2 regions of the Microbispora sp. H10949 genome follow, and region 2 is predicted to be linked to the other one. Evidence: predicted binding sites of a transcription regulator. Region 2 holds the regulator's gene; the other holds the start of a gene.
The links. The regulator HspR, encoded in region 2, represses chaperone genes until heat shock. The targets are predictions, from matches to a motif close to ANTTGAGTCNNNNNGACTCAANT.
Positions count from the first base shown of each region.

Region 1: a site for HspR is predicted at 2,380-2,402, ahead of lon (endopeptidase La). Genes of this name have one in related genera too.

Region 1 is NZ_JABBWZ010000004.1:346,712-356,689, reverse strand. It holds gene HHX40_RS11935 (hypothetical protein) at 1-94, shown strand, start outside; gene HHX40_RS11930 (HAD-IA family hydrolase) at 125-715, shown strand; gene HHX40_RS11925 (MFS transporter) at 785-2,251, opposite strand; gene lon (endopeptidase La) at 2,416-4,776, shown strand; gene HHX40_RS11915 (methionine ABC transporter ATP-binding protein) at 5,208-6,152, shown strand; gene HHX40_RS11910 (methionine ABC transporter permease) at 6,164-6,805, shown strand; gene HHX40_RS11905 (MetQ/NlpA family ABC transporter substrate-binding protein) at 6,828-7,661, shown strand; gene HHX40_RS11900 (Fic family protein) at 7,729-8,868, shown strand; gene HHX40_RS11895 (acyl-CoA synthetase) at 8,944-9,978, shown strand, end outside.
Region 2 is NZ_JABBWZ010000020.1:10,955-20,932, reverse strand. It holds gene HHX40_RS34195 (hypothetical protein) at 1-47, opposite strand, end outside; gene HHX40_RS34190 (tetratricopeptide repeat protein) at 209-748, shown strand; gene HHX40_RS34185 (hypothetical protein) at 868-2,700, opposite strand; gene clpB (ATP-dependent chaperone ClpB) at 2,798-5,389, opposite strand; gene HHX40_RS34175 (heat shock protein transcriptional repressor HspR) at 5,430-5,777, opposite strand; gene dnaJ (molecular chaperone DnaJ) at 5,782-6,957, opposite strand; gene grpE (nucleotide exchange factor GrpE) at 7,036-7,686, opposite strand; gene dnaK (molecular chaperone DnaK) at 7,683-9,557, opposite strand; gene HHX40_RS34155 (hypothetical protein) at 9,746-9,978, opposite strand, start outside.

The sequences.
Region 1 (9,978 bases), on a different contig from region 2:
CTCCTGCGACATCGACTGGCTCGACTTCCACACCGTGCGCAACTACCTGCGCTGCGGGGGCGCCAACGAGTATCTGAAGCCCTTCGTGACCTGAGTCGCGCACACGCGTTATGATCGTACGACCATGAAGACTGTGCTTTTCGACTACGGCAACGTCGTCTCCCTCCCCCAGGCCCCCGAGGACGTCGCCCGCCTGGCCTCGTACGTCACAGGGGCCGAGCCCGGGTTCCAGGACCGCTACTGGGAGGTGCGGCTCGACTTCGACCGGGGTTCGCTCGACCCGGCCGCGTACTGGTCCCACGTGTACGGCAGGCCGATGGACGGCGCCGGCCTGGACGAGGTCGTCGCCCTCGACGTGGCGAGCTGGTCGCGGCCCAACGAGGAGACGGTGGCGATCGTCGACGAGCTGGCCAAGGTCGGGGTGCCGATGGCGCTGCTGTCCAACATGCCGGTCTGCGTCGCCGAGGGAATCGACGCGCTGCCGTTCATGCGGCCGATCGGCCCGCGTTTCTACAGCGGCCGCATGGGCCTGGTGAAGCCGGAGGCGGAGATCTTCCACGAGACCGTGGCCTGGCTCGGGGTCGCCCCCGGCGACCTCGTCTTCGTGGACGACCGGCTGGAGAACGTCGCGGCGGCCGAGGGGGCGGGGCTCGCCGCCGTCCACTTCCGCGACGCCGCCGCGCTCCGCGAGGACCTGAAGACGCTTCTCGGCTGAGCGCGCGGCCGCTCCACGACCTTCTCCGGCCACCCGCGCACGGGGCGCGGGGGCGCGTGAACCCCCGGGTCAGGTGCCCGAACTCGCCGGAGGGCGGGAGCCGAGCGGCGAAGCCTCGCCGGGGAGTTCGGGCGGGGGCGGCCCGCCCGCCTGGGCGGCGAGGACGTTCGTCCTGATCGTGACGAAGGCGACGACCGCCGCGACGGCCATCATGACCGCGCAGACCAGCATCGACGTGTGGAACCCCCGGGTGAACGCGGCGGGCGACTCGTAGGCGTCGCCCGTCAGCCCCACCAGCGGCGGCACCGCGGCGACGGCGAGCAGCCCGCCCGTCCTGGCCAGGGCGTTGTTGACCCCGCTCGCGACGCCCGCGTACCGCTCCTCCGCCGTGGCGAGCACCGTCGCGGTGAGGGGGGCGACGGCGGCGGACAGGCCGAGCCCGAAGACGCACGCGGCGGGCAGCACGTCGGCCAGGTAGGACGCGCCGGGGCCGATGCGGCTCATGAGCAGCAGCCCGGCCGCGCACAGCAGGATCCCTCCCGTCATGGGCAGGCGCGGGCCGATCCTCCCCGCCAGGTCGCCGGCCCGGGACGACAGCAGCAGCATGAGGATGGTGACCGGGAGCATCGCCGACCCGGCGGCGATGGGTGACATCCCGGCCGACACCTGGAGCTGGACGACCAGCAGGAAGAACACCAGTCCCATCGCCGCGTACATGACCAGCGTGACGACGTTGACGGCGGTGAACTCCCGCGAGGCGAACACCCCCACGGGGACGAGCGATCGGGGGGAGCGCCGGATCTCCACCACCACGAAGCAGATGGACAGGGCGATTCCGGCGGCCAGCGGCACCAGCCCGTCGCCCGCCAGGATCAGGCCGTACGTCAGGCCGGCCAGCGCGGGGGCGGCGAGGACGGTCCCGAGCACGTCGAAGCGGCCGTGCGGCCCGGCGTCCCTGGTCTCGGGCACGTGCCGGGCGGCGACGCCGACCACGACGGCCGCGAGCGGCAGGTTGAGCAGGAACACCCACCGCCAGCCGGCCGCCTCGACGAGCCACCCGCCGAGCAGCGGCCCGACGGCGGCGGCCACGCCGCCCAGCCCCGACCAGGCGCCGACGGCGCGGGGCCGGTCGTCCGGCGCGTAGCTCGCCTGGATGATCGCGAGGCTGCCGGGGATCAGCAGGGCCGCCCCGATGCCCTGGAGCGCGCGGGCGAGCACGAGCACGGGGGCGTTCGGCGCGACCCCGCAGAGGGCGGAGGCCAGGGCGAACCACACCACCCCGACGACGAAGATCTTGCGCCGGCCGAGCCGGTCGCCCAGCGACCCGCCCAGGAGGATCAGCGCGGCCATCGTGAGCGTGTAGCCGTTCACGGTCCACTGCAGGCCGGACATCCCGGCGTCGAGGTCGCGCCCGAGGGCGGGGAGGGCCACGTTGACCACGGTGCCGTCGAGGGTCGCCAGGGACGACCCGAGGACCGTGGTGAGCAGCACCCACCGGCCCGTCGCCGAGCGGAGTCGGATATGCCCGGATTCCATGCACGCCATCATGCGCCATCCGGAGGTGTGGACGCGTCACGGCATCGGGGGGATCATGCGGCGATTACACGATTACGATCGCTCACAGCGAACTCACGCAGAACAGGGAACAGGGGCGGGCTCCTGTTAGTTGAGTCGGCATAACTCAACCCATTGGAGTGCTGATGTCCCAGGTCCTTCCCGTCCTCCCGCTCGACGACGAGGTCGTCCTGCCCGGCATGGTCGTTCCCCTTGACCTGTCGGCCTCCGAGGTCCGCGCGGCCATCGACGCCGCCCGGGCCGGTGGAGAGAGCACGGTCCTGCTGGTGCCCCGCGTCGACGGCCGCTACGGCCCGGTGGGGGTGAGCGCCGTCGTGGAACAGGTCGGACGGCTGCCGGGCGGCGAGCCCGCGGCCGTCGTGCGCGGCGTGCACCGCATGCGCGTCGGCACCGGCACCACCGGCCCCGGCGCGGCGCTGTGGGTCGAGGCGACGGTGCTGGAGCCGGTCGCCGCCGGGCCGAGGGCCGGTGAACTGGCCAAGGAGTACAAGGCCCTGACCACCACGATCCTGCAGAAGCGGGGCGCGTGGCAGGTCGTCGACGCCGTCAACCAGATCACCGACCCCGCCGTCCTCGCCGACAGCTCGGGGTACGCCCCCTGGCTGACCATCCAGCAGAAGCTGCTGCTGCTGGAGATCGCCGACCCCGCGGAGCGTCTCGACAAGCTCGTCGGGTGGGCCCGCGACCACCTCGCCGAGATGGACGTCGCGGAGACCATCCGCAAGGACGTCCAGGAGGGCATGGAGAAGCAGCAGCGCGAGTTCCTGCTGCGCCAGCAGCTCGCCGCCGTACGCAAGGAGCTGGGCGAGCTGAGCGGCGACCCCTCCGACGAGGAGGAGGACTACCGGGCCCGCATCGAGGCCGCCGACCTGCCCGAGAAGGTCCGGGAGGCGGCGCTCAAGGAGGTCGCCAAGCTGGAGCGCACCTCCGACCAGTCGCCCGAGACCGGCTGGATCCGCACCTGGCTCGACACGGTGCTGGACGTTCCGTGGAACGTCCACACGACCGACTCCTACGACATCGCGGGCGCCCGCGCGGTGCTCGACGCCGACCACACCGGCCTCGACGACGTGAAGGACCGCATCGTGGAGTACCTCGCGGTCCGCAAGCGCCGGGCCGACCAGGGCCTCGGCGTGGTCGGCGGGCGCCGCAGCGGCGCCGTGCTCGCGCTGGCCGGCCCTCCCGGGGTCGGCAAGACCTCTCTCGGCGAGTCGGTCGCCCGCGCCATGGGCAGGAAGTTCGTCCGGGTCGCCCTGGGCGGCGTGCGCGACGAGGCGGAGATCCGCGGCCACCGGCGCACGTACGTCGGGGCGCTGCCGGGCCGCATCGTCCGGGCGATCCGCGAGGCGGGCTCGATGAACCCCGTCGTGCTCCTGGACGAGATCGACAAGGTCGGCGCGGACTACCGGGGCGACCCGACGGCCGCGCTGCTGGAGGTGCTCGACCCGGCGCAGAACCACACCTTCCGCGACCACTACCTGGAGGTCGAGCTCGACCTCAGCGACGTGCTGTTCCTCGCGACGGCCAACGTCCTGGAGCAGGTGCCCGGACCGCTGCTCGACCGGATGGAGCTCGTCACGCTGGACGGCTACACCGAGGACGAGAAGGTCGCCATCGCCCGCGACCACCTGCTGCCGCGCCAGCTGGAGAAGGCGGGCCTCACCACCGCCGACGTGACGGTGGAGGAGGCGGCGCTGCGCCGCCTGGCGGGCGAGTACACCCGCGAGGCCGGCGTCCGGTCACTGGAGCGGTCGATCGCCCGCGTCCTGCGCCGGGTGACGGCGAAGGTCGCCCTCGGCGAGACGGAGCTGCCGGTGACGGTCGCCCCCGATGACCTGGTCGCCTACCTGGGCCGGCCGCGGCACGTGCCCGAGTCGTCCCTGCCGGAGGCCCGCCAGCGTACGGCGGTGCCGGGCGTGGCCACGGGCCTCGCGGTGACCGGCGCGGGCGGCGACGTCCTCTACGTCGAGGCGTCGCTGGCCGACCCCGAGACCGGGGCGACCGGCGTCACGCTCACCGGGCAGCTCGGCGACGTGATGAAGGAGTCGGCGCAGATCGCGCTGTCCTTCCTGCGGTCGCGCGGCGCGGAGCTGGAGCTGCCGGTCGGGTCGCTCAGGGACCGGTCGGTGCACATCCACGTGCCCGCGGGCGCGGTGCCGAAGGACGGCCCGTCGGCGGGTGTCACGATGACCACGGCCCTGGCCTCCCTGCTCTCGGGCCGCCCGGTCCGCGGCGACGTGGCGATGACCGGCGAGGTCTCCCTGACCGGCAGGGTGCTGCCGATCGGCGGGGTCAAGCAGAAGCTGCTGGCCGCCCACCGGGCCGGGATCACCACCGTGCTCATCCCCGCGCGCAACGAGCCCGACCTGGACGACGTGCCGGCCGAGGTGCTGGCCGACCTCACCGTCCACGCGGTGAGCGACGTCCGTGAGGTCCTCGACCTGGCGCTGACCCCCGCGACGGTCACGCGGCAGGCCGTCGCCTGACCGCCGGCTGATCGTCGCCGGGCCGCCGCAGGGCCGGCAACGGCGTCGGGTGCCCGGAGCGCCGCCGGTGAGCGCGGCGGCGCCGCCCGGAGGTTCCTGCGCCCGGAGGTTCCTGCGCCCGGCGGTCGCCCGCGCAAGGCCCGCGTCCCGTCCCGGGGCGCGGGCCTTGTCGTGTGACAAAGGGCACATTCCAGGTCTGGAATACCGGAAGGCTCACAGGTGGTTTCAGCTGGTCGTGAGCGTACCGAACCTGATGAACCCGCCTCGACGCGAGTGTCCAACGGGCTGAGCCCCTGGTCCTCCCGCCCCTCCCGCGAAGGCGCACACCCGATGACGCTCTCCTCGCCCTCCGATCCGGCCCCGCTCCGGATCGGGCGCCCGCCCTTCCCGACCGGCACGCAGCAGCCGTACGCGTTCTCCGGAGACAGCAAGTGATCACGGTTACCGGCCTGCGCAAGGCCTACGGCGACGTCGTCGCGCTCGACGGCGTCGACCTGCACGTCGGCAGGGGAAAGGTCTTCGGCGTGCTCGGACGCAGCGGCGCCGGCAAGAGCACCCTGCTGCGCTGCGTCAACCTGCTCGAACGCCCCGACGAGGGCGTGGTGACCGTCGACGGACGCGAGCTGACCACCCTCGGCGCGGCCGATCTGCGCCGCGCCCGGCAGCGCATCGGCATGATCCACCAGCACTTCGCGCTGCTGTCGTCGCGCACGGTGGCGGGCAACGTGGCCTTCCCGCTGGAGGTCATGGGCGTCGGCCGGGCCGCCCGGGCCCGGCGGGTCGCGGAGCTGCTCGACCTCGTGGGCCTGGCGGACCGCGCGGGGGCCTACCCCGAGCAGCTGTCCGGCGGGCAGAAGCAGCGGGTCGGCATCGCACGGGCGCTCGCGGCCGAGCCGTCCGTGCTGCTGTCGGACGAGGCCACCTCCGCGCTCGACCCCGCCACGACCCAGTCGATCCTGGCCCTGCTCCGGCGGCTCAACCGGGAGCTGGGGCTGACGATCCTGCTCATCACCCATGAGATGGACGTCATCAAGGCCGTCTGCGACTCCGCGGCGATCATGAGTGACGGGCGGATCGCGGAGGCGGGCTCCCTGCCCGGCCTGCTCGCCACCCCCGGATCGCGGCTGGCGGCCGAGCTGTTCCCGCTGCCGCCCGCCGAGCCCGGCACCGTGACGGTCGCCCTCGCCGCGGACGAGACCCTGCTGTCGCGTCTCGCGCGCACGTACGACGTGGACGTCGCCGTCGTGGGCGGCTCGGTCGAGCAGGTGGCGGGGGCTCCGGCGGGCCGGCTGCGGCTGCGGATCACCGGAGCCGGTGCGGCGGCCGCTCTCGCCGGCCTGCGTGAGCGCGGCCTGCTGGTCGAGGAGGCCGCGTGACCTGGTCGGAGATGAGCCCCCTGCTGTGGGAGGCCACCGGGCAGACCGCCGTGATGGTGGGCTGGTCCACGCTGTTCACCGTGCTGTTCGGGCTCCCGCTCGGCGTCTGCCTCGCCGGGACGGACCGCGGCGGGCTGTTCCCCGCCCCCGCCGTGCGGCGCGTGCTCGGCCTGGTCGTCAACGTCGGGCGGTCGCTGCCGTTCATCGTCCTCATGATCGCGGTCATTCCGCTGACGCGCGTGCTCACCGGCACGACGATCGGGACCACCGCCGCGGTGGTCCCGCTCACGATCGGCGCGGCGCCCTTCTTCGCCCGGCTGGTCGAGACGGCGCTGCGCGAGGTGGGCCGCGACGTCGTGCAGGCGGCCGAGGCGATGGGGGCGGGCCGGGTGACGATCGTGACGCGGGTCCTGCTGCCCGAGGCGCTGCCCGGCCTGGTCGCCGGGCTGACCGTCACCGTGGTCACCCTCATCTCCTACTCCGCGATGGCCGGAGTTATCGGCGGCGGTGGCCTCGGCGACCTCGCCGTCCGCTACGGATACCAGCGGTTCGAGACCACGCTCATGGTCGTCACCGTGGTCGTCCTGGTCGTCGTGGTGCAGCTCGCGCAGACCCTCGGCGACGCCGTCGCCCGCCGGCTTTCCCACCGTTAACCCATAGAAGGAGTCCTTTCCCATGCGTAGAACGCTCGGCCTCGTCATCGCCGCCGTGGTCGCGCTCGTGCTGTCCGCCTGCGGATCCTCGTCGCCGGGCACGGCGACCGCCACCGGCTCGGCGGCGGCGGACGCCCCGCTGAAGGTCGGCGTGAGCCCGGTGCCGCACGCGCAGATCCTGAAGTACGTGGCCGACAACCTGGCCGCCGCCAAGGGGCTGAAGCTGGAGCTCGTCGAGTTCAGCGACTACGTCCAGCCCAACCTGCAGCTCCAGGACGGCCGGCTCGACGCCAACTACTTCCAGCACAAGCCCTACCTGGACGACTTCAACGCGTCCAAGGGCACCAAGCTGAGCTTCGTCGCCCCGGTGCACCTGGAGCCGCTCGGCCTGTATTCGCGGAAGGTCAAGGACCTCGCCTCGCTGCCGCAGGGCGGCACGGTCGCGGTGCCCAACGACGCCACCAACCTCGGCCGGGCGCTCAAGCTGCTCGCCGACAACGGCGTGGTCACGCTGAAGGACGGCGCGGGCACCGCCGCGACCGAGCGCGACGTGGCCGGTAACCCGAAGAACTTGACCTTCCGCCCGCTGGAGGCCGCGCAGCTCCCGCGCTCGCTCGACGACGTGGACGCCGCCGTGATCAACGGCAACTACGCTCTGGAGGCCGACCTCGACCCGTCCTCCGACGCGCTGGTGCTGGAGAAGGCCGAGGGCAACCCGTACGCCAACGGCCTGGTGGTCGCGGAGGGGCACGAGAGCGACCCGCGGGTGAAGACGCTGGTCGGGCTGCTGACCGGGCCCGAGGTGAAGAAGTACATCGAGGAGACGTTCAAGGGCTCGGTCGTCTCCGTGGCCTGATGCGTACATAAATGGACGAATCATCCAGTCGCTTGATTGGATGATTCGTTCGTGCTGTCATGGCCCCATGTTGTACGGCACACCGGCGCTGGAGGCCGCGGACGAGAAGGTGCTCGCCGAGATCGAGGAGATGCGGCGCGACCTGAAATACCGGCTGGCCGAGGCGCACCGCTGGGACGGCCTGCTGCGGCGGCAGTTGCAGGCGCGGGCGATCCAGGGGTCGAACTCCATCGAGGGCTACCACGCCAGCGTCGAGGACATCGAGTCGATCATGTCGGGGGAGGACCCCCTGGAGACGCCGGCCGCCGTCGCCCGCGAGATCTCCGGGTACCAGCAGGCGCTCACCTACATCGGCGCCCTCTCGCGGGCATGGGCCTTCCGCTACGACGCCGGCCTGCTGCACGCGCTGAACTTCATGATGATCGGCCACCACGTGAACAAGACCCCGGGCACGGTCCGGCCCGGAGGGATCTACGTGCGGGACTCGGCCACCGGCGAGGTGGTCTACGAGGGCCCGGACCACGAGCAGGTGCCCGGCCTGCTCGCGGAACTGGTCGAGTGGCTCAACGAGGGCGATCTCGACGCCGCCGGCTACGTGCGCGGAGCGATGGCCCACCTCAACCTCGTCAAGATCCACCCTTGGCGGGACGGCAACGGGCGCATGTCGCGGGCGCTGCAGACGCTCGTGCTCGGCCGCGACCAGATCACCACGCCGGAGTTCGCCTCGATCGAGGAGTGGCTGGGCGAGGGCCGCACCACCTACGACTACTACGACGTGCTCGGCCTGGTCGGACGCGGCCGGTGGAGCCCGCACGGTGACACCCTCGCGTGGGTGCGGTTCGTGCTGCGCTGCCACCACATGCAGGCACAGCGGGTGGGGCGCCGGCTCGCGGAGGCGGGCGAGGTGTGGATGCTGCTGGAGGAGCGGACCGGGGAGCAGGGCCTGCACCCGCGCACGGTCTCGGCGCTCTACCAGGTGTTCGTCTCCCGGCGGCTGCGCCGTGGGATGTACCAGGCCGACGAGGGGCTGAGCCAGGGCCAGGCCGCCCGCGACCTGCGTGAACTGGCGGCCACCGGATGGCTCCAGCCGTACGGCGAGACGAAGGGCCGCTTCTACTCCCCGGGGCCGAAGATGACGGAGATCAAGGCCGCGTACGCCGAGCGGGCCAGGCCGCTGCGCGACCCCTACCGGACGCTGGAGCGCTGAGCGGACTCCATCGGGAACTCGCGCCTACCGCGCCGGTGGCGGACCGAGTAACTTTCGGTCATGCACCCTGGGGCGATGGCGGCGACGGCGCCGGACAAACCGGCAGTGATCATGGCGGGCTCCGGCCGGGTGATCACCTATCGGGAGCTCGACGAGGAGTCCAACCGCCTGGCGCACCTGCTGCGGGCCGCCGGCCTGCGCCCCGGCGACCACCTCGCCTTCATGCTGGAGAACCATCCGCTCTTCCTGGTGATCGCGTGGGCCGCGCACCGTTCCGGGCTGTACTACACGGCCATCAACTCCCGCCTCCAGGCCGACGAGCTGTCGTACATCGTCGACAACTGCGGAGCGCGGGTCTTCATCTCCTCGGCGCGGCTCGCCGAGGTCGCGAGCGCCGTCACGGAGGCCACGCCCCGCGTCGAGGTGCGGCTCATGCTCGACGGCGTCGCCCCGGGCTTCGCGTCGTACGAGGAGGCCGTGGCCGGGCAGCCCGCGACGCCGGTCGAGGACGAGTGCCAGGGCATCGACATGCTGTACTCCTCCGGCACGACGGGCCGGCCCAAGGGGGTGAAGCCGCCGATCAGCCTGGCGCCGCTGGACGCGCCCGGAGTCCTGCTCCGGCTGGTCGAGCGCCTGTTCGCGCCGGCGGCCGACAGCGTGTACCTGTCGCCCGCGCCGCTCTACCACGCCGCCCCGCTGCGGTACTGCCTGACCTTCCTGCGCCTCGGCGCGACCGTCGTCGTGATGGAGCGGTTCGACCCGGAGGAGGCGCTGGCGCTCGTCGAGCGGCACCGGGTCACCCACGCGCAGTGGGTGCCCACCATGTTCGTCAAGATGCTCAAGCTGCCGCGGGAGGTGCGCGAGCGCTACGACCTGTCGTCGCTGCGCTGCGCGGTCCACTCCGCCGCGCCCTGCCCCGTCGAGGTCAAGGAGCGGATGATGGAGTGGTGGGGCCCGATCATCCACGAGTACTACGCGGGGACGGAGGGCAACTGCTTCCTGTACGCCTCGCCGGAGGACTGGCTCGCGCACCGGGGCACGGTCGGCCGCCCGCTGCTCGGGATCCCCCACGTCTGCGACGAGAACGGCGACGAACTGCCGCCGGGCGAG
Region 2 (9,978 bases):
GCGAGCACCGTTGCGGAGGCGAGAGTCAGGATCACTCGCTTGGACATGCTGGACGCTCCTCGCCAGGGCTCGAATGCGCAGGCGTGGTGCGATATGCCCGTCTATCTGCAGAGAAAAGCGCATAGTAGTGGAAGGTCTACTAATCGTTGCTTCGTCAATGCCTGGCGTTGCCCTGCGAAACGAGGCTCGGGTCGGTAGCCTCGGCACTGTGGCACATGTGACAAATGAGCAGGTGGACCGTCTGCTCGAACAGGCCCTGCTGCTCGATGACCACGGTGCCCTCGCCCGTCGCCTCGACGCGCTGGCCCAGGGGTACGAGTCGGGCGAGATGTCGAGGGCGGCGATCCTCATGCTCGCGGCGGAGGAGTGGCGCCAGGCCGGCCAGCCGGCCGCCGCGCTGGACCGCTACCAGAGCGCCATCGAGGACGGGGGTGAGGTGCAGGTGGATCCACGTGCCGGCATCGCCGACACCCTGTTCGAGCTGGACCGGCCGGACGAGGCCAGAGCGATGATCGCGGCGATCCGGGCGGGTGACTGGAACCCGGCCACCGCGCTCACCATCGCCGAGACCCTGGTCGCGTACGGCGACGCGGAGGCGGCGCACGACTGGGCCACCGAAGGCATCCGCGCCTGCGGCCCCACCGGTTCGGGCATCCGCGACTCGCTGCTGCGCACCCGCTACCGCATCCGGGTCGATCTCGGGCTGCCCGAGGACGACCTCGACGCCCTTCTCGACATCACCCGCTGAGCCGCCGACCGCCCGCATCCGAGCACCGGCGACGAATCCGTGGTGGTCCCCTGAGAGCTCCGGCATCCCGGGAACGAGAAAGGGGCCGTGTGTCACGGCCCCCTTTGTCGTGTGCCGGGTCAGGGCAGGATCCTGTTCCCGGTCGCGGCGGCGAAGTCGGTCACCCCGTGCGTGCCCGTCGCCCTGGTGAGGGCGGCGGGGGTGGTGATGTCGCCGCCCTGCGGGTGCGCGGCGGCCCGGGGGTACTCGCGCGGCTGGAGACGCGGAACGCGCCTGCCGCCCACCGTCTCAGGCTGGACGGCCGGTGCGATTTTCCTGCCCTGTGCTGACTTGCCCGGTGCTGACTTGCCCTGTCCTGCCTTGCCCTGCCCCGTTCTGTCCTGGCCGGCGGCCTGCGGCCTTCCGGCCTGGGCCGGTGCGGCGGCGTCGTCGCGCTGACGCCTGTGCCCGGCGCCGTTCTTCCGCTCGGTCGCCGTCCCGGTGTCCTCCTGGGCCGCGCTCGCCGGCCGGCCCGCCTGGTTCGCGGCCTGCTCCGGCGTCCCGTCCTGCTTGTGGGGATGGTGCCTGCGGTGCGGGTGCTTGCGTGGGAAGGTCTCGGTGGTCTGCTCCTGACCGGAGGCGCCGCTCTGGGAACTGGTGCTGACGGTGCTGCTCTGCGGCGTCAGTCCGGCCTGCTCGGCGGGGCGTGCGGCGGACCCCTGCCCGGCAGGGTTCTGCCCCGCGGGGTTGTGGGCGACCGGGTTGTGGGCGGCGGTGTCGTGGGCGGCGGTGTTGTGGGCGGCGCGGCTCTGCCCGCCGGCGTTGCCCGCATCTTCCTCCGGCCTCGGGTGCCGACGCGCCCGCGGCCGCCCCTCGGTGAGGGGACGCACCCGCTCCTGCTCGGCCGGCTCGCCGCGTAGTCCTTGCGGCGCCTGCGGCGGGCAGGCCGCGTCCGAGGCGCTGGGCCTGGCGGGCGCGACGGCGAGGAGCGGAACGGCGCTCCTGGCGGGAAGCAGCGTGCCGGAGTTCGCGACAGGCGCGGCGGCCGGCACACGCGACCCCGCCACGGTCGCCGCCGGTACCGTGAGCGACCTCGCGGGCGACGAGAGGGCCGAGGCGCCCGCGGCGAGCGGCTTCGTGGCCGACGGAAGCCCGGACGTGCCAAGGGATATCGGCTTCGTCGACGACGGGAGGACCGATGTGCCGGCGGAGATCGGCTTCGCCGCTGACGGAGTGGTGGCCAGGCCGACGGGGAGAGACCTCGCCGGTATGCCGGCCGCCGCCGGGGTGGTCGCGCCGCCGACCGCGCCCGGAACACCACCAGTAGCGCCGCCGACGGCGCCGGGAACACCCGCCGCGCGGCCGGCCGCGCCGGGAACACCGGTCGCGCCACTGACGGCGCCGGGAACACCCGCCGCGCGGCCGCCGCCCGCGCCGGCCGTGCCGGGCACGCGGACCGGCGCGGCTCCGGCGGCCGGTGCGTTTCCGGTCCTCGGCACCAGGCCTGTCAGCGCCCTGGCGGAGGACGTGCCCGGCAGTGCCCGAGGAGCCGTCAGGGCCGGCAGGACGGGCTTGGCCACCCCGGGAACGGCCGGATCCGGGACGGGCCTGCCGGGAAGCGAGCGGTGCCCCTGCCCGGCGGCGGATCCGGCGGCGTCCGCGATGCTCAGCACGCCCGCCGCCGGGGCCAGGGTGGCCGGAACGCCCCTCACGTTCCGGTCCGTGGCCTCGCGCCGCGCGATCTCGTGACGCGTGACGCCCTGGTCCGTGCTGTCATGGCCCGTGGCGTCGCGGCCCGTGGCGTCGCGGCCCGTGACGTCGTGGCCTGTGACGTCGTGGTTTCGGGGACGGCAGGCGTCGGACGACGCGCCGTCCTTCGCCATCGCCGTGCCCCAGGTCAGCCAGCTCACTCCGGCGGTGACCGCCGCGAGCGCCGCGCACCGCCCTCGAATACTTCGTGATGTCCTGGACATCCACGTCCCCCTGATCGCGTACGGTAGTCCGACGAACGCCGAACGTAGCAGCGAGGGAAAAGGGCGGGGCGCGCTTGCCGCAATGGTGGAGAAGACCTTACCGAGCGGGCCCGATCTTCAGCGTGTCTCCCGCCTCGTCGATGTCGACGATTACCTCGTCGCCGTCCCGGATGGCTCCCGACAGCAGTTCCTTGGCGAGCCGGTCGCCGATCGCCGACTGGATCAGGCGGCGCAGCGGACGCGCGCCGTACAGCGGGTCGTAGCCGGTCAGCGCGAGCCAGTCCCGGGCGGCGGGGGTGACCGTCAGCCTCAGTCGCCGGTCGGACAGCCTCTTGGCGAGCCTGGCGACCTGCAGGTCCACGATCTGCGACAGCTCCTCGGTGCCCAGCGCGTCGAACACGATGATGTCGTCGAGCCGGTTGAGGAACTCGGGCTTGAACGAGGCCCGCACCGCGTTCAGCACCGCCTCGCGCTTGCTCTCGCCCTCCATCGTGGGATCGACGAGGAACTGCGAGCCGATGTTCGAGGTGAGGATCAGGATGGTGTTGCGGAAGTCGACCGTGCGGCCCTGCCCGTCGGTGAGCCGGCCGTCGTCGAGCACCTGGAGCAGGATGTCGAAGACCTCGGGGTGGGCCTTCTCGATCTCGTCCAGCAGCACCACCGTGTACGGCCTGCGCCGTACGGCCTCGGTGAGCTGGCCGCCCTCCTCGTACCCGACGTAACCGGGCGGCGCGCCCACCAGCCGGGCGACGCTGTGCTTCTCGCCGTACTCGCTCATGTCGATGCGGGTCATGGCCCGCTCGTCGTCGAACAGGAACTCGGCGAGCGCCTTGGCCAGTTCGGTCTTGCCGACGCCGGTCGGGCCGAGGAACAGGAAGGAGCCGGTCGGCCGGTCGGGGTCGGCGATGCCGGCCCGGGCCCGCCGTACGGCGTCGGAGACGGCCTGCACGGCCTCGCGCTGGCCGATGAGGCGCCTTCCGAGCTCGTCCTCCATCCGCAGCAGCTTGGCGGTCTCGCCCTCCAGCAGCCGCCCGGCGGGGATGCCGGTCCACGAGGAGATGACCTCGGCGATGTCGTCGGGGCCGACCTCCTCCTTCACCATCGGCTCGGCCTCGGCCTCCGCCGACTCGGCGGCCCTGGTGGCCTCGGCGAGCTCCTTCTCCAGGCGGGGCACGTCGCCGTACATGAGCCGGGACGCGGCCTCGAAGTCGCCGTCGCGCTGGGCCCGCTCGGCCGCGCCACGTGCCTCGTCGAGCTGCTTCTTCAGCTCGCCGACCTTGTTGAGGCCGGCCTTCTCCCGCTCCCACCGGCTGACCAGAGCGTTGAGGTCCTCCTGGCGGTTGGCCAGCTCCTCGCGGAGCTTCTCCAGGCGCTGGCGGCTCGCCTCGTCGGTCTCCTTCGCGAGCGCGAGCTCCTCCATCTTCAGGCGGTCCACGCTCCGCTGGAGCTGGTCGATCTCCACCGGCCGCGAGTCGATCTCCATGCGCAGCCGCGACATCGACTCGTCCACCAGGTCGATGGCCTTGTCGGGCAGGTAGCGCGCGGTGATGTAGCGGTCGGAGAGCGTCGCGGCGGCGACCAGCGCGCTGTCGGAGATCTGCACCTGGTGGTGGGCCTCGTAACGGCCCTTGAGCCCGCGCAGGATCGCGATCGTGTCCTCGACGGTCGGCTCGCCGACGTAGACCTGCTGGAAGCGCCGCTCCAGCGCCGGGTCCTTCTCGATGCGCTCGCGGTACTCGTCGAGCGTGGTGGCGCCGATCATCCGCAGCTCGCCGCGGGCCAGCATGGGCTTGAGCATGTTGCCCGCGTCCATCGCGCCCTCGGCCGCGCCCGCGCCGACCATCGTGTGCAGCTCGTCGATGAACGTCACGATCTGGCCGTTGCTCTCCTTGATCTCGGTGAGCACGGCCTTGAGGCGCTCCTCGAACTCGCCGCGGTACTTCGCGCCCGCGACCATCGCGCCGAGGTCGAGCGCCACGAGACGCTTGTTGCGCAGGCTCTCGGGCACGTCACCCGCGACGATCCGCTGGGCGAGGCCCTCCACCACGGCGGTCTTGCCGACGCCGGGCTCGCCGATCAGCACGGGGTTGTTCTTGGTGCGGCGCGACAGCACCTGGACGACCCGGCGGATCTCGCTGTCGCGACCGATGACCGGGTCGAGCTTGCCCGCCCTCGCCGCCTCGGTGAGGTCGACGCCGTACTTCTCCAGCGCCTGGTAGGTGTCCTCCGGCGTCTCGCTGGTCACCCGCGCGTGCCCGCGGACCTTCTCGAACGCCTCCAGCAGCGCGTCGGGGGTCGCGCCCACGCCCTTCAGCAGGTCGGCGACCTGTCCTCCGTCGGTCGCCAGCCCGACCAGCAGGTGCTCGGTCGAGACGTACTCGTCTTCGAGCTGCTTGGCCCGCTGGGCGGCCGTGTTGATCACGGTCAGCAGCTGGCGGGAGCTGGACGGCGCGCTCACGGTGGAGCCCTGCGCCTTGGGCAGCCGGCTCAGCAGTTCCTCGGCCTGGGCGCGCAGCCTCGCCGGGTCCGCGCCGACGGCCTGCAGCAGCGAGGCGGCGATGCCGCCGTTCTGCGCCAGCAGGGTCGTCAGGAGGTGGGCGGGCGCCACCTCGGGATTGCCGTCGGCCGCGGCGCGGCGCACGGCCGCCGACAGGGCCTCCTGGCTTTTCTGGGTGAACTTGTAGTCCATATGACGATGCCTCGATTCCCCGTTAAGGCAGGTGGCAGGTTCAGGCAGGTGGCAGTTCGTAGCGGACCAGGGCCCGCACCATCGTGAGCTCACCCCGCAGCCGCGTGACCTCCTCGCGCAGGCGCAGATTCTCCGTCTCCAGTTCGAGAATGCGCTTGATGCCGGCGAGGTTGATGCCGTGCTCCTGGGAGAGCCGCTGGACCTCGCGCAGCAGCACGATGTCCCGGGTGGAGTACAGCCGTCCCCGCCCCGCCGTACGGCCGGGGCTGACGAGGCCGAGCCGGTCGTACTGGCGGAGCGTCTGCGGATGCAGCCCGGACAGCTGGGCGGCCACGGAGATCACATAGACAGGTGTGTCGTCGGAGATGTCGAAAAACCTGGCATCCATCGGCTCACTCGCTTCTGGCCTGCTTGATCAGCTCTTCGCGGAGGTCCGGCCCCTCGGTCGCGTTCCTGAACTCCTCAAGGGCCGCGCGGGCCTTGTCGTCCAGGTTCTGCGGCACCATCACCTGGACGGTGACCAGCAGATCGGCCTTGGTGCCGTCCTTGCGCGGGGCCCCGCGCCCGCGCACCCGGAAGGTCCGCCCGTTCGGCGTGCCCTCGGGGATTCGGAGGGTCACCGGCATGCCCTTGAGCGTCGGCACCTTGATCTCGGCGCCGAGCGCGGCCTCGGGGAAGGTGACGGGGACCGTGACGGTCAGGTTCTCCCCGCTGCGGCCGAACACCGGGTGCGGCTTCACGTGCACCAGAACGTAGAGGTCGCCCGCCGGGCCGCCGTTCTCACCCGGCGCGCCCTTGCCCTTGATCCTGATGCGCTGGCCGTCGCCGACCCCGGCGGGAATGCGCGCCTGGATCGTGCGGGTGCTCTTGCCGCGCCCGCTGCCCTCACAGACGGGGCAGGGGTCGTCGACCACCAGGCCCCGGCCGCGGCAGTCGCGGCACGGCTCGGAGAAGGCGAAGTTGCCGAGGTTGCGGCTGGCGGCCCCGGTTCCCTCGCAGGTCGGGCAGACCCTCGGCGTGGTGCCGGCCTTCGCCCCCGTGCCGCCGCAGGCCGCGCAGGCGGACGAACTGGTGAGCCGGAGCGACACCGTGGTGCCGTCGACCGCCTCGCCGAAGGCGAGCGTCACCTCGGACTCGACGTCCTGGCCGCGCCGTGGCCGGCCGGTGGTGGTGGTCGTGCGCGGGCCGCCGCCCCGGTTGAACAGCCCGCCGAAGAGGTCCCCGATCCGTTCGCCCGAACCCGAGCCCCCGAACAGGTCGCCGAGGTCGAAGTTGAAGCTGCCGCCGCCTGGCCGCTGGCCACCCGCGCCGGTGAACCCGCCCACGCCGGACCCGAAGAGCGTGCGCGCCTCGTCGTACTCCTTGCGCCGCTTGGCGTCGGAGAGCACGTCGTAGGCCGCGGAGACCTCCTTGAACTTCTCCTCGGTCTGCTTGTTGCCGGGGTTCGCGTCGGGGTGGTACTGCCGGGCGAGCTTGCGGTACGCCTTCTTGATTTCCTCGGCGCTCGCGGTCTTGGGCACACCAAGGACGGCGTAGTAGTCCTTTTCCAAGTAGTCCTTGGTGCTCATCTATCGCTTCCTTCACACGAAAGGGGAGTGACTGAGGTCTCTCCCGATCCTTCCCGATCGGGAGAGACCCCGGGCTGTTCAGTTCTCGTCGGATCCATCGGCGGCGCCGGAGTCGTCCGCCGCGTCGCGCGGCGCCTCCTCCTCGCTCGGCTCGGCGACGGCCACCCGGGCCGGGCGCAGGATCCGGTCGTTGATCCGGTAGCCCGGCTGGAGGATCTCGACGCACGTCGGCTCCGTCACCTCCGCCGAGTAGCTGTGCAGCAGGGCCTCGTGCACGGTCGGGTCGAAGGGGTCGCCCTTCGTGCCGTACGTGGCCAGGCCCAGCTTGCCGACGGCCGCCTCCAGCGACTCGCTCACCTTCGCGAAGCCGCCGGTGAGCTCGCCGTGGTCGCGGGCGCGCCCGATGTCGTCGAGCACCGGCAGCAACTCGGTGAGCACGCTCGCGACGGCCTGCTCCTTGACGGTGATCCGGTCGCGCTCGACCCGCTTGCGGTAGTTGCTGAACTCCGCCTGCAGGCGCTGGAGATCGGCGGTGCGCTCGGCGAGCAGGTCCGCGGCGGACCCGTCGGCCGCCACGGCCTCCGGCTCCTGGGCGACGGAGGAGGACTCCTCCTGCGCCACGCCGTCGTCCGCCGTGGTGGCCTCACGGGCCCTGCCGGTCTCCGGGTCGATCTTGCGGTTGTCGCGGATCACCGGCTCCTCCCCGGAACCGTTCTCACGCGGGCTCACTTGGTGCCGCCCTCCCGCTCGTCGTCGACGATCTCGGCCTCGACGACGTCCTCGTCGGCCTTGGCCTGCTGGCCGCCCGCACCGGCGTCCGCGCCGGGCGCGGCGCCCTCGGCTCCGGCCGCCTGGGACTGGGCGTAGATCGCCGAGCCCATCTTCTGGCTGACGGTCGCGAGCTTCTCGGCGGAGTCGCGGATGACGGCCGTGTCGGTGCCCTCCAGCGCCTTCTTCAGCTCGGCGAGGGAGTCGTTGACCTCGGTCTTCACGTCGGCCGGGACCTTGTCGTCGTTCTCGCGGAGGAACTTCTCCGTCTGGTAGGCCAGCGCGTCCGCGTTGTTGCGGACCTCGGCGTCCTCGCGGCGCTTCCGGTCGTCCTCGGCGTAGGACTCCGCCTCGCGCATCATCCGCTCGATGTCGTCCTTGCCCAGGGCCGAGCCGCCGGTGATGGTCATCGACTGCTCCTTGCCCGTGCCGAGGTCCTTCGCCGACACGTTCACGATGCCGTTGGCGTCGATGTCGAAGGTGACCTCGATCTGCGGGATGCCACGCGGGGCCGGGGCGATGCCGGTCAGCTCGAAGGTGGCTAGCTTCTTGTTGTACGCCGCGATCTCACGCTCGCCCTGGTAGACCTGGATCTGCACCGACGGCTGGTTGTCCTCGGCCGTGGTGAAGACCTCCGAGCGCTTGGTCGGGATCGTCGTGTTGCGCTCGATGATCTTGGTGAAGATCCCGCCCTTGGTCTCGATGCCGAGGCTCAGCGGGGTCACGTCGAGCAGCAGGACGTCCTTGACCTCGCCCTTGAGGACACCGGCCTGGAGCGCGGCGCCGATGGCGACGACCTCGTCCGGGTTCACGCCCTTGTTGGGCTCCTTGCCGCCGGTCAGCTCCTTGACCAGCTCGGAGACGGCCGGCATGCGGGTCGAGCCGCCGACCAGCACGACGTGGGCGATGTCGGAGACCTTGACGCCGGCGTCCTTGATGACCTGGTGGAAGGGGCCCTTGCAGCGTTCGAGCAGGTCGGCGGTGATCCGCTGGAACTCCGCCCGGGTCAGCTTCTCCTCCAGGTGCAGCGGGCCCTCGGAGGAGGCGGTGATGTAGGGCAGGTTGATCGTGGTCTCGGTCTGCGCCGACAGTTCGATCTTCGCCTTCTCGGCCGCCTCGCGCAGGCGCTGGAGGGCCATCTTGTCCTTGGCCAGGTCGACCCCGTGCGCGTTCTTGAAGCGGGTCACCAGTTCGTCGACGACGCGCTGGTCCCAGTCGTCGCCGCCGAGGTGGTTGTCACCGCTGGTCGCCTTGACCTCGACGAACCCGTGCCCGTCCTCCTGGCCGACGTCGAGCAGGGACACGTCGAAGGTGCCGCCGCCGAGGTCGAAGACCAGGATGGTCTGGTCCTTCTCCTTGTCCAGGCCGTAGGCCAGGGCCGCGGAGGTGGGCTCGTTGATGATGCGCAGCACGTTGAGGCCCGCGATCTGGCCGGCCTCCTTGGTGGCCTGCCGCTGCGAGTCGTTGAAGTAGGCGGGAACGGTGATCACCGCGTCGGTGATCTTCTCGCCCAGGTACGCCTCCGCGTCCTGCTTGAGCTTCTGCAGGACGAAAGCGCTGATCTGCTGGGGCGTGAACTTCTTGCCGTCGATCTCGACGGTCCAGTTCGTGCCCATCTCACGCTTGACCGAGCGGATGGTGCGGTCGACGTTGGTCACCGCCTGCCGCTTGGCCACCTCGCCGACGAGGACCTCTCCGTTCTTCGCGAACGCGACCACGGACGGCGTGGTCCGCGACCCCTGCGCGTTCGCGATGACCGTGGGCTCGCCGCCCTCGAGAATCGAGACGACGGAGTTGGTCGTCCCCAGGTCGATACCTACCGCACGTGCCATGAGTACGTCCTTGTAGTCAAAGTTGAGTCGGTCAGACTCAAATGATGGACCCGATCCGGGTTCCTGTCAAACGTCTTGAGTCTACGAGGCTCAACCCCGGGGCGCGCGGATTTAGTCCCCGCATCCGCGATCCCGCACCACGTCCGCGCCTGCCCCATCCAGGGCGAAGCTCACGGCCCGGCTTTGCCTTACTTTGCGCCGTCCACCACCTTCCGGTCGCCCAGAGGGGACTCGAGCCGCACCTGCGTGGTCTTCCGGATGGCGATCGCGATGCAGACGGCGTCGGGGGAGCGCCGGTCCTGCCCCTCGTACACGGTGACCGTCACCTCGCGCACGGTCTCCTTCACGTCGACGTGGTCGAGCACCTGGCAGGGCTCCACACCCGACCACCACACGACGTCGAGAGAGCGGCCGCCGTCCG